DNA from 4 places in the Cribrihabitans pelagius genome. Region 1 is predicted to be linked to each of the others. Evidence: riboswitches for the same ligand, from Rfam matches in the RefSeq annotation. Region 1 holds a riboswitch; each other region holds the start of a gene.
What was found. Region 1 has a riboswitch for cobalamin ahead of ACOHX0_RS00875 (aromatic ring-hydroxylating oxygenase subunit alpha). Riboswitches for the same ligand answer to the same signal wherever they lie in the genome.
Positions count from the first base shown of each region.

Region 2: linked by a shared signal. The riboswitch ahead of ACOHX0_RS10165 (hypothetical protein) and the one ahead of ACOHX0_RS00875 (aromatic ring-hydroxylating oxygenase subunit alpha) in region 1 are both predicted to bind cobalamin.
Region 3: linked by a shared signal. The riboswitch ahead of ACOHX0_RS05475 (CbtB domain-containing protein) and the one ahead of ACOHX0_RS00875 (aromatic ring-hydroxylating oxygenase subunit alpha) in region 1 are both predicted to bind cobalamin.
Region 4: linked by a shared signal. The riboswitch ahead of ACOHX0_RS05405 (DUF1636 family protein) and the one ahead of ACOHX0_RS00875 (aromatic ring-hydroxylating oxygenase subunit alpha) in region 1 are both predicted to bind cobalamin.

Region 1 covers NZ_JBMERR010000001.1:190,126-194,181, reverse strand. Annotated here, with positions in the region: gene ACOHX0_RS21885 (GFA family protein) at 33-482, opposite strand; gene ACOHX0_RS00880 (FAD-binding oxidoreductase) at 562-1,647, opposite strand; gene ACOHX0_RS00875 (aromatic ring-hydroxylating oxygenase subunit alpha) at 1,652-2,887, opposite strand; cobalamin riboswitch at 2,995-3,192, opposite strand; gene ACOHX0_RS00870 (dihydrofolate reductase family protein) at 3,465-4,001, shown strand; gene ACOHX0_RS00865 (DUF1523 family protein) at 4,036-4,056, opposite strand, start outside.
Region 2 covers NZ_JBMERR010000009.1:106,218-110,273, forward strand. Annotated here, with positions in the region: gene ACOHX0_RS10160 (protein-tyrosine phosphatase family protein) at 231-761, shown strand; gene ACOHX0_RS10165 (hypothetical protein) at 796-1,203, opposite strand; cobalamin riboswitch at 1,309-1,539, opposite strand; gene ACOHX0_RS10170 (TetR/AcrR family transcriptional regulator) at 1,558-2,229, opposite strand; gene ACOHX0_RS10175 (alpha/beta hydrolase family protein) at 2,305-3,183, shown strand; gene ACOHX0_RS10180 (SRPBCC family protein) at 3,253-3,720, opposite strand; gene nudC (NAD(+) diphosphatase) at 3,774-4,056, opposite strand, start outside.
Region 3 covers NZ_JBMERR010000004.1:163,239-167,294, reverse strand. Annotated here, with positions in the region: gene cobF (precorrin-6A synthase (deacetylating)) at 1-342, opposite strand, end outside; gene ACOHX0_RS05485 (hypothetical protein) at 419-925, opposite strand; gene ACOHX0_RS05480 (CbtA family protein) at 990-1,682, opposite strand; gene ACOHX0_RS05475 (CbtB domain-containing protein) at 1,687-1,857, opposite strand; cobalamin riboswitch at 1,893-2,099, opposite strand; gene ACOHX0_RS05470 (DUF1636 family protein) at 2,236-2,571, opposite strand; gene cobA (uroporphyrinogen-III C-methyltransferase) at 2,568-3,326, opposite strand; gene ACOHX0_RS05460 (cobyrinic acid a,c-diamide synthase CobB) at 3,323-4,056, opposite strand, start outside.
Region 4 covers NZ_JBMERR010000004.1:149,114-153,169, forward strand. Annotated here, with positions in the region: gene glpD (glycerol-3-phosphate dehydrogenase) at 1-576, shown strand, start outside; gene cobO (cob(I)yrinic acid a,c-diamide adenosyltransferase) at 1,296-1,931, opposite strand; cobalamin riboswitch at 1,984-2,215, shown strand; gene ACOHX0_RS05405 (DUF1636 family protein) at 2,313-2,741, shown strand; gene cobW (cobalamin biosynthesis protein CobW) at 2,744-3,778, shown strand; gene cobN (cobaltochelatase subunit CobN) at 3,903-4,056, shown strand, end outside.

The DNA.
Region 1 (4,056 bases):
GGATAATCGGGCCAATTCTTCAGGCCTGCGCGCTAGCCTTGCGCCGGTGCGCCGCCGGACTGCGGGGCCGCGTCGCAGATCTCGTACCAGGAGGGTTTTTCCGCGGTAAATTCGTGAAACTGGTTCTTGAGCCCGGCCTCGCCGTCCAGAGCGTTTGCCGCGATTGGGAAGCTGTCGTCTTCCGACAGGATCTCTCCCAGCGAGCTGCCGCAGAATCTGCAGAAACACCGGCCGTATTTGTAGGGCGGCGGCGGCTGGTAGAGCGCAACGTGGTCCTTGCCCTGGATCCATTTCAGGTCTGCCTTCTTCACGAAGACGATGCTGCTGGCGCCTGCCTTGCGGCAGCGGGAGCAATGGCAGGTGCCAAGCAGCGACGGCTCGGCCAGAAGTTCGAATTGTACAGCCTTGCAGCAGCGCTGCCCTTGATCATCGCTTGGCCTCCCCGGTCCGGATGCCCGCTCATGTGAACAATAGGGGAACACTTCACACCGGGCAAGGCTGAAGGCAGCACACACGGCCGGGCAGAACCGGAGGGCCCGGGGCGCGGGCCCTCCCTTGAAATCAGATCTCGACCTCGACCTGCCCGATCGGGTTGGAGCAGCAGGCGAGGATGTAGCCGGCCTCGATGTCCTCTTCCGAGATGCCGCCGTTGTGGACCATGTGCACGTCGCCTGCGGTCTTCTTCACCTTGCAGGTGCCGCAGATGCCGAAGGTGCAGCCCGATGGGATGTTGAGCCCCGAGGCCTTGGCCACTGCCAGCACCGTGTCGGTTTCGGCGCAACCCGCCGTGACGCCGGAGGCGGCGAAGCGGATTTCGGCCGGGGCGGTCTCGGCCGGGATCACGTCGTCAATCTCGGGCGCGTCGGCTGCGGTTTCCACCGGGGCGCCGAAGCTTTCCTGGTGGTAGTTTTCCATGTCGAAGCCGAGGCCGTTCAGCATGTCGCGCACCGCCTGCATGAAGGGCTCCGGGCCGCAGCAGTAGACCTCGCGCTCCAGATAGTCCTGCGCCATCAGGCCCAGCATGATCTGGTTAAGCTGGCCGCGGTAGCCGGTCCAGACCTGGTAGGGGTCGTCTTCCTCCACCACGAAATGCAGCTTGATGCCGGGCACCCGCGCCGCCATGCCTTCAAGCTGGCGGCGGGCGATGATCTCGCTCGGGCGTTTGGCGCAGTTAATGAAGCAGACGTCGGGCGACTGGCCGCGATCGAACAGGTATTGAGTCATCGAAAGGCTGGGCGTGATGCCGGAGCCTGCGGAGATGAACAAGAACTTGCCGTTCGGGCGCCTGGGCAGGGTGAAAACGCCTGCGGGCCCGGAGGCCTTGAGCCGCATGCCGGGGCGCAGGTGGTCGAGCATCCAGCGGGTGCCGATGCTGTCGCCCTGCGCCTTCACCGTCACGGAAATGGACAGCGGCCGCGAGGGCGAGGAGCTGATCGTGTAGGTGCGCCAGACGGTGCCTTCCGGGACCGGCAGCTCCAGCGTCAGGAACTGGCCGGGCTGGTACTTGAACCAGCAGCCCGAAGGCGCGCGGAAGCTGAAGGTGGCGGTGTTGGGCGCTTCCGGCACAACCGAGACGCATTCCAGCATCTCGTCGTCCTTCCACGCCAGGGTTTCGTCCAGTGTCTCGAAATTGGCGAGCAGTCCCATGTGCTTACTCCGCCGCGATCAGGTTGCGGCCGGTCAGCGCGCGGGTCAGATGCGCGCCGTACCAGTTGGTGAACTGGATGACGCCGCTTTCCTGCGACGGCGAATAGGGCCCCGGTTCGTAGGCGGGCGAGTTGATGCCGCGCTGGTTGTCCTCGACCACGATGCGGTCCTCGTCGTTGGTGGCGGTCCAGACCTCGGTCAGGCGCTTCAGGTCATAATCCTGGCCCTCCGCGGCGTCCTTGTGGACAAGCCATTTGGTGGTGACTTCGGTTTCGGTGGCGCTGATCGGAGTGACCCGGAACACCAGCGAGTGATCCGGCAGGAAGTGGTTCCAGGTGGTCGGGTAGTGGAACTTCAAAAGCGTGCCGGCATCGGCGAAGGGCACCCGGCCCAGCGGCTTGGCAGCCGCGGGTTTGCCGTCCATCGTGTAGCTCTCGGCGCCTTCGTTCAGCGGCATCCGGGCAAGCCGGTACTGGCCGCGCGCGTCGATGCGGAACTGCGCGGGGCAGCCTGCTGCCTCGATCCGGTCGAAGTGCCTTTGCAGATGCGGCGGGGTGTCGCCGCCTTCGATGCCGGTGACCGAAGGATCCTCGGGGAAACTGCGGCAGAGCGCGGGGTGGTTGCCGCCGCAGTGATAGCACTCGCGGTTGTTCTCCCAGACCAGCTTCCAGTTGCCGTTCTCGACGATGGTGCTTTCATGGGCGATTTTGGCATTGCTCAGGTCATGCGGCTCCAGATAGGGGCGGGCAAGATCGGCAAAGGCATCGAAGTCGGGGGCCTCGTCAGCAAGGCAGACGTAGATCAGCCCGGCCAGATCCCGGCAATGCACCGGCTTCAGCCCGTGTTTGGAGGCGTCGAAATCCGGGCCCATGTCGCGCGCCCACAACAGCTTGCCGTCAAGCTCGTAGGTCCATTGGTGATAGGGGCAGACAAGTTTGGGCGAACTGCCCTTCTTGGCCTTGCACACGACCGAGCCGCGATGGCGGCAGGCATTGTGGAAGGCGCGCACCTCGCCGTCGCTGCCGCGCACGATGATGATGTTGTAAGCGCCGACCTGGTGGGTGACGTAATTGCCGCCTTTCGGGATCTCGCAGGCGGGGATGGCAAACAGCCACTCGCGGTAGAAGATCTGGCGCAGGTCCAGATCATAGACGCCGGGATCGGTGTAGAACGCCTGTTCGAGGGAATAATTCTGCTGCCGCGCCATCAGCTTGGCCAGGATTTCACTGTCCTGAAGCATCTGTTTGTCTCCTTGGCCGCATCCCCGCGGCCCTGTTGGCTGGGTGCGGGCATGAGCCGGGAGAGGCCGCGGGCACGCGCCCGCAACCGCCCCGCCGCCGCCCGCGGTTGACGTTTTCTGGCAAGGCTGGTTTCCGGACTTGCCCGGCGCCGCTTGCGGCGGGCATGGCACCTTCCCGAAGCGCGCGCTTCAGTGGCGATCTGCCATGCCTTGCCCGGGTTCACCGTTGCGGGGGCAGTGCCGGAGTTTCACCAGCTTCCCAATTCTCCGCCCCGAAGGACGGCACCTTGCTGCGGCGGAAATTGCCCTTTTTCCGCGGCCTTTACGGCGACAAATCCGACCCGCGGAAACCGGAAAGAGACATGCGGGTTCCGCGTCCCGGAGCCGGTTCAGGCGGCGGGATATCAAACCGGCAATCTGCCCTCTGTTTGCGGCAAAGCCCTGAGGACCAGCAGCTTTCCAGCGCGGAGCCCTCCGAATCGCTGCCCGGGCCGAAGGCGGGCTGCCCCCCTGCGCACAGACACGTTTTCCGGGTATGCTTGGCGGCACGAGGCGGCAGCGGTTGAGGGAGTATCAGATGACGACCGGCCATGTTTTCATTGCCACCAGCCTGGACGGCTACGTGGCCCGACAGGACCATTCGCTCGATTGGCTGACCCGGCAGCCAGGCATCAGCGAGGAGGAGAGCGGCTTTGCCGCCTTCATGGACAGCGTCGACGGCCTTGTCATGGGGACGGGGTCTTTCCGCAAAGTGCTCGGGTTTGGCCAGTGGCCCTATTCAAAGCCGGTTATCGTCCTGAGCAGCAGCCTGACCAGCGGGGACATTCCCGGGCATTTGCAGGGCAAGGTCCAGCTGAGCCGCGCGTCTCCCGCCGGCCTCATGCAAGAGCTGCAGCAGGAGGGCTGGAGACGCGCCTATATCGACGGCGGAAGGCTGGTGCAGTCTTTCCTGCGCCAAGGTCTGATCGCCGATCTGACCATCACCACCGTACCGGTGCTGATTGGCAGCGGCATTTCCTTGTTCGGGCCTCTCGGCAGCGACATCGGGCTGGAGCTGAAGGCTTCGCGCAGGCTTGGCACCGGAATGGTTCAGAACACCTACCGGATCGTCTGACCGGGACGCCGCCCCGTGGGACGGCGTCCCGCGGTCACTTCGACTTCCAGCTGTC
Region 2 (4,056 bases), on a different contig from region 1:
AGAAGGGGCGCGGGGCCGGGGCCGCAGGGAGCCGCGGGGCGCGCCGTGCCAACCAGTTGTGCCAAAAGGCTTGGGAGGGCGGCGCTTTCGCGGCTAGGCTGCCAAAGTCGGGTCCCGGTCACGGGGCGGACGGTGCGAAGGGGCGGCGGCAGCGGGAGAGTGCCATCATGTCCAGGGATAATCCCGGCGCGGCAGGGCCGGGCCAGCAGGAGCCAGTACAGCGGGAGCCAATGAAGGAGGCCGGTGCGGAGGGGCTGGCGATTCACGCGCTGCCAGTCGCGCGCGGCATCCTGGCGCTGTGCCCGCTGCCCGGGGCAGGCGGCGATTACCGCGGCGACCTGGCCGATATCGGCGGGTGGCAGCCGGGATTGGTGATTTCGCTCACCACTGACGCAGAAAATGCAAGCGTCGGCGGCCAGCTGCTGGGCGCCGACATCCAGAGCCTCGCTTGCCGCTGGGTGCATCTGCCGGTGCCGGATTTCCAGGCTCCGCCGCCCGCGGTGGCGGCGAAATGGCCCGCCGCCAGCGCCGCCGCGCGCCATGCGCTCAGGGGCGGCGGCCGGGTGCTGGTGCATTGCCGCGGCGGCTGCGGCCGCTCGGGCATGGCGGTGCTGCGGCTGCTGGTGGAATGCGGCGAGCCCCCGGCCAAGGCGCTGGCCCGCCTGCGCGCGGTGCGCCCCTGCGCGGTGGAAACCCAGGCGCAGATGGACTGGGCCTGCGCGCCCTATTGGGCAGGAGAGCAGGCGCCCGGCCAGGGCTGAGCCGGGCCGGGGCTGCAAAACGCGGCCGTGCCGCTCAGAGCGCCATCATCCGCTCGGCGTCCCGCGCCTCTGCGGGCTTGGGCAGCGCCTCGACCAGCGCGCAAGGACGGCAGCTGCCGCCCTGTGCCGCGGTGAAGGCGCTGCCGCCGCGCCGGAACATCGCATCGGCATAGCGGTCGAGCTCTGCGGGATCGGCGTCCTCATCGGCGCCGCAGAACACCCTAATGCCTTCGTGGCTGGCCGCAAAGCGCGCCGGGCAACCCTTGGCGCAGCCTTCCAGCGCGGTGCTGCCGGAAATCGAAAAATCCGCCTGTGTCAGCGGCTTGGCCCTTGTCATCGCCTCGGCCAGCTTGGCCACCATCTGCTCCGCCGCCGGGCAGGGCCTGCCCAGGTGCAGGCAGGTTGTTGCGGCGTAGAAATGTGTCTTGTCCGTCCAGATCATCAGCGCCCTCCGCGCTTGGCGGGGCAGCTGCCGGGACCGGTTCCAAATGATCTGCGCCCGTGAGCACCGCGGCCATCCGGACCCGCCCGGACACCCCGCCGGTTTCGAGTTTCACGTGTGACGGCAGGTCTCCTGACTCGCGGGTCAAAGCGTCCCCGATCCTTCCCGGCGCGGCAGGGCCGCGGGCCAGTGGTGATCTTCGGGGTTGCTCGCCGCTCACAGTTGCGGGGGCAGTCGCGGCATTGGCCAGGCTGCAAAGCCGGGCCGCACCGTGTTCCCTTTTCACCCCGGGCAGCAGAACGCGTGCCGCGGGAAACCGTCACCCCAAGCGGTAGCGGCTCTCCCGCCGCCGCGTCAATCGGTTTTCTGCGGCTGCGGGGCCTGCGGCGCCGTTTGCGGCAGCGCCAGCTGCGCGGGCAGGGCGCGGATCACGTCCGACGAGCGGCGCACCCGTGCCAGCTGCCAGCCGCCCTGCAGCAGGATATAGAAGTTCTCCGCCGCCGCGCGCGCCTCAGACTCACTCATTCCCAGACGGCGGGCGTGGGCGGCGGTCTCGCCGATCCAGCCCTCGAACAGCTCCGCCGCGTGCTGGTGCAGCTGCGCGTTGTCCGGCCCCTCGAACAGCGTGGCCGAGACCGGGCAGCCCGCCCATTTGCCGGAGGTATCGAAAAGCTTCGCAAGCTTGTGGCAGACCGTCACCGCGCCCTCACGGAAGCTGGCGGCAGGCTCGAAGGAGACCGCGATCAGCCGCAGGATCTGGTCCGAGGCCCAAGTTGCCGCCGCCATCGCGAGGTCGGATTTGCCGTTCGGGAAGTGGTGGTAGAGCGAGCCCTTGGGCGCCTCCGCCGCGGCCAGCACCTCGGAGAGGCCGACGCCGCTGTAGCCTTTGTCGCGGAACAGCACCGCAGCGGCCAGGATCAGGCGCTCCCGCGTGGGCCGCGGCGGAGCACCGCCGGCCGGATCGCTGGCGGCCTGAGCGGGGGTGGCGGAAGAAACTGCGGGGGAAGGTGTCGTCGCGTCACGCATGGCGCAAGCTTGACAGGTCTAGACCGGATGGTCCAGTGGTGGAATTAGACCAGTTGGTCTAGGAGAGGTCTTGCCATGCTGGACGACACATCAGCCAAATCCGCCGCGGTCCGGGAAGAGCCCGTGCGGTTCGCGTCGGGCAATGCGAGGCTGGCCGGAAGGCTGTTCCGTCCCGAGGGGCCTGCGCGGGCGGCGGTGGTGCTCAATGGCGCGACCGGTGTGCCGCAGAGCTTCTACCGGCATTTCGCGCGCTGGCTGGCCGCTGAGCAGCAGCTGGCGTGCCTCACCTATGACTACCGGGACTTTGCCGAGTCGGCGCAGGGCCACCCGCGCCGCTCGAATGCAACAATGGCCGATTGGGCGCTGGCGGATCAGCCGGCCGCCCGGGCCGAGATGCGGCGGCACTATGCGGGCGTGCCGCTGTGGGTGATTGGCCATTCTTTGGGGGCGATGCTGATGCCCCTGCAGGATGGCCTCGAAGACGTCGCCCGCATGATCGTGGTTGCGGGCGGCTTGGTGCATCACCACGATCATCCCTGGCCCTACCGCGCGCTGGCGCTGGCCTTCTGGTTCGGGCATGTGCCCGTGGCGGTGCGGCTGGCCGGGTTCCTCCCCGGGCGCGCGGTGGGGTTCGGGGCCGACCTGCCGGCCGGGGTCTACTGGCAGTGGCGGCGCTGGTGCACCACGCCGGGAAGCTACCTGCCGGAAACCGGAAACAGCCTGCCGCGCCCGGCCTGGGCGCGCTCGGGCGTGCCGGTGGACGTGATCGCGCTGAGCGACGATGACGTGATCCCGCCGGTGAGCGCCTGGCGCCTGGCCGAGGTCTTCGGCGCGGTGCCGCAGCGACGAAGGGTGCTGAGGCCGTCCGATTACGGGCTGAAGGCGGCGGGCCACCTCGGTGCCTTTGCCCGCCGCAACGCGGCGCTCTGGCCGGAGCTGGTTGCGCCGCTCTGACCGCCCGGCGGCGGGATTTCAGACCAGGCCCCCGTTTTCCTGCCGCAACCGCGTTTCAGGCGGTGCGGTTCAGACTGTGCGGTTCAGCCGCTCTTCGGTCAGCTTGGCATAGTCGGACAGGCGCTGCTTGAATCGGCTTTCCAGCTTGCCGCGCGCCAGTTTCAGCGATTGCAGCATCAGCCGGCCGGGCAGGGTGCTGGCGGACAGTTTCAGCTCCACCGCCATCCGGGTGCTGCGCGGCGACAGGGCGGTCAGCGCAACCTGCATGGTGCCCTCGACGCCGCTGCCGCTGCCAGTCAGCGCCAGTCCGGTCACCGGTTCATACTCCTTAAGCACCAAGCGGATATCGCGCGGCTTGCCGCGGAGCTGGAAGCGCAGATCCCAGGCCAGCCCCGCATCCGGGGCAGCGATGTCGCCGGTGCGCTCCACCTCAAGCCCGCGCCGGACCGCGGCCCGCTCCAGGTGTTCAAAATCGGCAATCGCCTCGAAGACCCTGGAAATCGGTGCTTCGATATCTTCCTTGCTGAGAAACTTCATGAATGCCCGCCTGAAATCTGCCTGTGTTCTGCTGCCTGGACCGAATATGCGCGCTAGTCCAGCGTATCCGCAAGCCAGTTCTTGATAAGGAAATGCGCAATGGCGCCCTCACGCGCGGGCTTCATCTCCTGGTGCGAGCCCGCAAATACATCCATCATCTCCTGCCGCGGAACCCAGCGCGCATCCTCGATTTCGGTGCGGTCGATGGTGAGCGCCTGACCAAGCGCCTCCCCGGCGCAGCCGAACATCAGCGACATCGGGAAGGGCCACGGCTGGCTCGACAAGTAGCTGACCGCGCCGACTTCGACGCCGCATTCCTCGAAGGTTTCCCGTCGC
Region 3 (4,056 bases), on a different contig from region 1:
CGGGTCGCCCCAGACCAGGAACCCCGCCTTGCCGCCCTCGGGCAGGGCTTCGCACAGCGTCTGCCACCAGATCTCCGCGATGGCGTCGTGCCAGTCATCCACCCGCTGGCGGTAATCGCGGGTTGCCTCGTCGCGCCGGGGCAGGGCGAACTCCACGATTCGCGGGCCGTCCCCCTCGATCGCCTGCGCGCAGATATCCTTGCGCAGGCCAGCGAGGTCATCCTTGCCCGCGCCCTTGGTGGGGATCAGGACCACGTCCTGCGCATTCAGCGCCGCAATCGCCTGCAAGGTCATGTGCTGGGGGTTGCCGGTGCCGATGCCGATCAGGGAGAGCTCAATCATGCCGGGGCCTTCTCGCTGGAAGCGCGGCCCCCGGACAAGGGCAGCGCGCGTGTATTCCGCTCGTCTGGGAACAGGCTCAGGAGCCTTCGCCATCACCCTGCACGGTGACGCTGGCCGAGACCGGCTCACCCTCGACCGTCAGCGGGCTGTGGCTGTTGGAGTTGAGCGAGACCGTCACTTCGGCTCCGCCCGCGGGCAGGGAGGGGATATGCAGCCACTCGGCATAGAGCCGGGCGATCTTTCCGCCGTTCACATAGACATGCGCATGACCCTCGCCGGGCACATCCGCGGCGGAGGCATTCTGCGGGGCAAAGCGGAAGTTCTCCGGCGTGACCTGCAGGTTCCATCCGGACATCGGGTCCTTCAGCAGTTTGAGCGCAACCCGGGGCGCATCGCTGCCCGCGGGAAGGTCCAGCACCGCCTCATGGGCGTGGCCTGCCATTTCCGCATGGCCGCCGCCGTGAAGCGCCGCGCTGCCGTGGTCGTGGCCGTCGAAGGTCACGCCATTCCCGGCCGCAGTCACAAAGCCCGCGCCGCCGCCGAAGACCAGCCCGATGGCAAAAAGAGCAAGAGAGCGGGACATCTTCTTATCCTCGTCAAAAGAGCGCCCCGCCGGTCTGCACCGGCGGGGCGGGAAGTGCTGCGGGTCAGGCCGCGGCCGCTTCGCGTTTGCCTTCGGCTTGCCAGAAGTGGCCTGCGAAGGTGCCCAAGAGCACCCAGGCCGCCATCCCCACGCCAAAGGCGCGGGCGGCGAACAGCGCGCCGATTTCGGTCGGCACCGGGCCGGAGAAGCTCTCGGGCTCGGGCGCGCCCGCCACATGCGGTGCGAGCAGCAGCAGCGCGGCGATCAGATAGGCGGTCAGCCCGCCGCCAAAGGCAATGAGCCACATGGCAACCCCCGCCGCCGCGACCGTCAGCGTCCACCAGACCTGGCGCAGGCCGACATCGGCCGCCGCCACTCCCGGCACCTCGGGCGCCAGCGACAGGCCGGGCGCGAAGTGGAAGGTGATGAATCCCGCGAGCCCCCACAACAGCCCGGTGCGCGCGGTGACGGCATGGCCCTGGCGCTCGGCCAGCGACATCAGCGCCACCATCACCAGCGCATAGCCGGTGTAGGTCAGCATGGTGAAGATGATGCTCAGCCCGTCGCGCATCACGTCGATGCCGGGCAGCTCGGGATGCGCCGAGATCGCGGCACCGCCGAAATGCACCAGCTCACCGGATTCGTAGAGCTCCGCATGCAGCAGCACCGGCTGCACGAAAACGAGCTGCAGCAGGGCGGTAATCAACCCTGCTGCAGCGCCAGCGAACAACCCGCTGGTCAGAATGCGGCTGAACATGGCCCTAGTGGCAGGGGAAGCCGGTGGCGTGGCGCACGTCATGCGCCGCGTCATGCAGGGCAGAGGCCTGCACGTGGCCGGTCAGCGTGACAATGCCCAGTCCCAGGACCACGGCAAACAGGGCCGGAATCAGGCTGGTGCCGGCGGCAGATGCCAGATGCGTTTTCGTCGTCATGTCTTTCCTCCTAGCCGTCACACCCGACGGCACAAGTTTTCTGTTCCGACACGGCCGGTCTCCTGACTCGCGGGTCGCTGCGGCTGTCCTCCTTCCCGGCTTGCGCCAGTGGCATTGGACGGCCGCTCGCCGCTCACAGTCGCGGGGGCGGTTGAAGCTTCGGCGCCGCGATTTGGTCCGCCGTTCCTCATTCCCGTTTCAGTCCTGGCGCTTGGCACCACTGGACACCGTATCGCTTTGTTGTGCCCGGCGCGGGCCGCTCCGGTCAAGGCTGAAACCGTCCTGTTGCGCAAGCTTCGCGGCAGGGAACCGGAAAATGGAGATTTTCCGGCCAAAATTCCGTGCGGGAATTTTGTTCCGCCCGCCGCATGCGCGGGCTCAGCTGTTTTGCGCCGGAATTCGGGCCAGCGCCTTGAAGCGCAACGCCCCGAGCGGGCGCGCATCGGCGAAATTGCCGTCGGGACTCGCGCCATACATCTGCAGGAAGGTCATCAGGTCCGGCAGGTCGGCGGCAGTGATCTCGCCAAACAGATAGGCGGTCTTGCCGCTCTGCCGCACCGCCAGCGTTTGCGGACGGCGGCAGCCGGACATGCAGTCCGCCTGCGCCAGTTCCGCCCTCAGCCCGGCGTCCTGCAAGGCCGCCGCGAGCTGATCCGGCAGCTGCGGGTCGGCGTCCCGGCAGGTGCGGCAGAGGGTGATCGCGGGTGTGCTCATGCGCCTGGTGGCGGGTTTGCAGGCGCAGCGGGCAGATCGCTGCCGGCCAGCGGCCCGTAGAGGATCAGCACCGGCGCGCCGGTCTCCATCTTGCGCAGCACCTGCGGCAGCTCGCCCACCGTGTGGCAATGCAGCGACTGCGCAGGCGTCGAGACACCCAGCGCCAGCAGCGCGCGGGTTTCCGGCGGCAGCCCGGCCTGCATCAGCTTCTCCGCCAGGGCTGCGAAGGTGCGCTTGCCCATGTAGACCACGGTGGTCGCCTCCGGATCCGCCAGCGCCGCGAGGTTCAGGTTGTCCGGGAGCCCGCCGGTCACGTCATGGCCGGTGATGAACTGCAGCCGCCGTGCCGTCATCCGCCGGGTGAGCGGGATGTTCGCCGCCGCCGCCGCCGCCGAGGCCGCGGTCACACCGGGCACGATCTCAAAACCGATTCCGGCCGCGCGCAGGGCGGTGATCTCCTCCTCCAGCCGCCCGAAGACGCCCGAGTCACCGGATTTCAGCCGCACCACATGCGCACCCGATGATGCGTATTCCACCAGGAGCTGGCTCACGTGGTCCTGCCTGGGCGAGGGGCGGCCGGCGCGCTTGCCGACGCCGACCAGATCGGCATCCGGACGGGCATGGGACAGGATCGGCCCCGAAGACAGATCATCGAACAGCACCGCGTCCGCCGTCTCCAGCCGCTTCACCGCCTTGATGGTCAACAGCTCCGGATCGCCCGGGCCGGAGGAGACGAAGCTGACAAAACCGCTCATGTCCGCTCTCCGGTGATGAGGTGGAAGAAGGTGCCGGTGACATGCCCCTTGACCGAGCCGGTCTCGGGCACCGGCCTGCCGTCGGCGTCCATCACCTGCGCGAGCGGCGCGTCGGGTTCGTCCAGGATGGTGGAATAGTGGAACTCATGCCCGCGCAAGGCTTGGCCCGCGGCAAAGCCCGGCATCGCCGATTGCAGCACCGCACGGCGGTAGCCGAGATGGAACTTGCGCTTCTCGTAGGAGGTCACCAGCCCCAATAGCCCCGCCATCCGGTGGCGGTTGCCCGCCTTGTCGATCAGCGCCTCGCCCAGCGCCATGTAGCCGCCGCATTCGCCATGCACCGGCCTGGTTTCCGCGTGCCTGCGCAGGCCCGCGCGGAAGGTTTCCGCCGCCGCCAGCGTACCGCCATGCAGCTCCGGGTAGCCGCCGGGCAGCCAGACCAGATCGGCGTCCTGCGCGGGCGCCTCGTCGGCAAGGGGCGAAAACGGCAGGATCTCCGCGCCCGCCGCGCGCCAGCCTTCCAGCAGGTGCGGGTAGGTGAAGGAAAATGCCGCATCCCGTGCAAGCGCAATCCGCTGGGCCGGCGGCGCGGGCAGGCTGGCCGGGGCGGGCGCCTGGCCGGCCAGCGCCGCAGCCTTGATCGCCTCCAGATCGACATGCTCGCGCAGGAAGGCGGCATAGCCTGCAATGGCGGCTTCCAGATCGGGATGCTCAACCGCCTGGATCAGGC
Region 4 (4,056 bases), on a different contig from region 1:
GAGGATATCCTCTGGACCTACTCCGGCGTGCGCCCGCTTTATGACGACGGCGCCAGCTCCGCCACCGCGGCGACGCGCGAATACGTGCTCACCCTGGACCAGGCGCAGGCGCCGCTGCTGAATGTCTTCGGCGGCAAGATCACCACCTACCGCAAACTGTCGGAGGCGGCCCTGGCCAAGATCGGCGAGGTCTTCCCCCAACTCTCCGGTGACTGGACCGCGGGCGTTGCGCTCCCCGGCGGCGATTTCGCGGTGGCCGAGGTGGAGGCGCTGACCCGGAAACTCGCCGCCGACTACCCCTTCCTGTCCCCCTATTGGGCCGGCCGGATGATCCGCGCCTATGGCACCGAGGCTTGGCAGGTCCTTGGCGAGGCAAGCGCGGCTGCCGACCTGGGCCGGGACTTCGGCGCCACCATCACTGCCCGCGAGCTGGATTGGGCGGTGCAGAAGGAATGGGTGCGCAGCGGCGAAGACTATCTGTGGCGCCGCACCAAGCTCGGGTTGCGGCTGGATGAGGCACAGCGCGCGGCGGTGGATGCCTATGTTGAGGGCAAGGCGGCGCAGCTGGCCGCTTAAGGCGAAAGGCGCGCGCGGCTCCGCGCGGGTGCGAAGTGCCTGCAGCGTATCGCGGGCGCACGCCCCCGGTTTAGCGTCGGGCGCGCGGCGCTTTCGCCCCGCCAAAACGCCCTCCTCAAGGGCGGGCCCGGCATTGAGTACCGGCCCGCGCCGAACAAGGCCGCAGGCCGGCGCGCATCGCCGCCGCCCCCCCACGCGGCAGCCGCACCCGGCCCTGTCATCTTGCCCCAAATACTCCCGCCGGAGGCATCCGCCTCTCACCACCATTTCCTCGGCGCGGAACAAGGCCGAAGGCCGCCGCGCACCGCCGCTGCGCCCCCACGCGGCGGCGATTTGGCCGAGGCTTGGCACTCACTTCCGCCCTTTCGGCGAAGCCGGGCCTTGCCGATCCGCCTGCCGCCCGTTGGCGAACCGTCAGACCGGAACATCACCCGCCCCCGTTGCGCTCACGCCAGATATCCGCGCCCGCGCGCCCGGCAACGCCCGCAAAAAGTATCAGCCCGCCTGACCCGATGTTTCGCGCGCGAAACAACAAGGCAGCATTTTTGACCCAAAGCTCCGCAGGAACGGGGAGGGCTCCCGCCCCTTCCGGCAGGCGCCTCACGGCACCTCCAGAAGCGTTGGGCCGCCCCCGCCCCCCGCGATTTGCAAAGCAAAGCGCAAAGCCTCAAGCCCGCGATTTGCGCAGCAGACCCTCGCCTTCCGCCGCGGCAGACGCTTCAGAACTCCACGCCTTTCTGCGCTTTCACGCCTGCGCGGAACGGGTGCTTCACCTGGCCCATCTCGGTCACCAGATCTGCGATCTCGATCAGCTCCTCCTTGGCGTTGCGCCCGGTCAGAACCACATGGGTCATCGGCGGTTTACGCTCCACCAGGAACTCCAGCACCTCCGCGGGATCCAGGTACTCATAGCGCAGCGCGATGTTGATCTCGTCGAGCAGCACCATCGTGTTCTTCTCGTCCAGGATCATCTCCTTGGCCTTCTCCCAGCCCTTCTGCGCCGCGGCGATATCGCGGGCCTTGTCCTGGGTCTCCCAGGTGAACCCCTCGCCCATCGCGTAGAACTGGCAGAGATCGCCGAAGTTCTCCTCGATTAGCGTGCGCTCGCCGGTGGCCCAGGCGCCCTTGATGAACTGCACCACGGCGCAGGGCATCTTGTGGGCAATGCAGCGCATGATCATCCCGAATCCGGACGAGGACTTGCCCTTGCCCGGCCCGGTATGGACGATGATCAGCCCCTTCTCGCCTTCCTTCGTCTTCATCATCCGGTCGCGGGCGGCCTTTTTCTTGGCCATCTTCGATGCGTGGCGGGCGGCTTCCTCTTCCGAGATGCCGGTTTCAGACTTTTCACTCACGGGCGGGCTCTCCTGCTGTTTGACCCATGTCTTGACAAAGAAGCCCGCGATAGCGCAAGGGGGTTTTGCTGGTTCCTGCAAACGCAGGCGAAGAGGGAATGTGAAGGCCCGCCTCCTGTAGCTTGGGAGAGGGCTCAAGCACAGCCGCCCCCGCGACCGTGACCGGAGAGGTTGCCATGCCACTGGCTGCGCTATCGGGCGCGCCGGGAAGGCAGGATGACCGTCAGGGCCAGATGGCTCTGGGATCCGCAAGCCGGGAGACCTGCCAGCAGAGTGATTTCAACGGGCGGACGGGGTGCGCCGCGACCGGTTGAGGGGCCTGCACGCACACGCCCCTTTCTGGCCGTCCCCGCCTGCCTGCCGCGACAGGAGACGCATGAGATGGCTGAAGACCAGGCGGCAAGCCCCGCCAGCCCCCAGGAACCACAGGGACCGCAAGGACCCGTGACGCTGACTGTCTGCCTCACCTGCCGCCGCGAAGGCACCGACCCCGAGGCGCCGCGCCCCGGCAGCATCCTGCTGGCAGCACTGAAGGAAGCAGGCATGCCCGAGGGCGTCACCTTGCGCGGCGTCAGCTGCCTTTCGGCCTGCAAGCGCGGCTGTTCGGTGGCGCTGACCGGCGGCGAAGACCGCTGGAGCTACATCTACGGCGACATGGACCCCGACCAGCACGTGGGCGAGATCCTCGACGGCGCTGCCGCCTATGCCGCCACCGCCGACGGGCTCGTGCCCTGGCGCGAACGCCCCGCCGCCTTCCGCAAACAATCCGTTGCCCGCATCCCGCCGGCCGCCTTCCCGTCCGAGGAGTAACCATGAGCGATCTCAACAAGATCCCCGTCACCGTCATCACCGGCTTTCTGGGCGCGGGGAAAACCACCCTGATCCGCCACCTGATGCAGAACCCGCAGGGCAAGCGCCTGGCCGTGGTGGTGAACGAGTTCGGCACCGCCGGTGTCGACGGCGACATCCTGAAATCCTGCGCCGATGAAAACTGCCCGGCGGAAAACATCATGGAGCTCGCCAACGGCTGCATCTGCTGCACCGTGGCCGATGATTTCATCCCCACCATCGAACAGCTGATGGCGCTGCCCGAAGCGCCCGATCACATCGTGATCGAAACTTCGGGCCTGGCGCTGCCCAAGCCGCTGCTGAAAGCCTTCGACTGGCCCGCGATCCGCTCCCGCATCACCGTCGACGGGGTGATCGCGCTGGCCGATGCCGAGGCGGTCGCCAAGGGCCAATTCGCCCCCGATCTGGACGCGGTGCAGGCCCAGCGCGAGGCGGATGACAGCATCGACCACGAAACCCCGCTTTCCGAGGTGTTCGAGGATCAGATCTCCTGCGCCGACATCGTGCTGCTGTCCAAAGCCGATCTGGCCGGCGACGCAGGGGTGGAGAAGGCCCGTGCCGTGATCGAGGCCGAGGCACCGCGCAAGCTGCCGATCCTGCCGATGAGCGAAGGCGTGATCGACCCGCGCATCATCCTCGGGCTGGGCGCCGCTGCCGAAGACGATCTCGACGCGCGACCCAGCCATCACGACGGCCACCACGATCACGAGCATGACGATTTTGAGAGCATCGTGGTCGAAATGGGCGAAGTCTCCGACCCGCAGGCGCTGCAGAATGCCATCGTGAAACTCGCCCGCGAGCGAAACATCCTGCGCGTGAAGGGCTATGTGGCAGTGGAAGGAAAACCGATGCGGATGCTGGTTCAGGCCGTGGGCGAGCGTCTGCGCGCGCAATATGACAAACCCTGGGGGGCGCAAGCGCGCAAGACCCAGCTGGTGGTCATCGCCGAGCATGACGACATCGACGAACAGGCCATCCGCGCCGAGCTGGGGGCGTAAGTCCTTGCGGGCGTGGGGCGATGGTAGCTTCTGTTTTGTCCGGCCCCTGGGCCGGACAGTCCCCGGCCCCGGGCGGGGGACTGTCCTCCGCGCTTCGAAGCAGCGTTCGCGAAAGGCCTGACCCATGCACGTCGTATTCCGCGAAAGCCACGGCCTTGACGAGACCGACACGCCGCAGGACCTCGCCCAGAGCCCTGCCGACCTCGTGGTGCTGTCCTTCTCCGACAGCGACCTCGGCGCCTTTGCGGCGGGCTGGCACCGCGCCGCGGGCAAGCTGC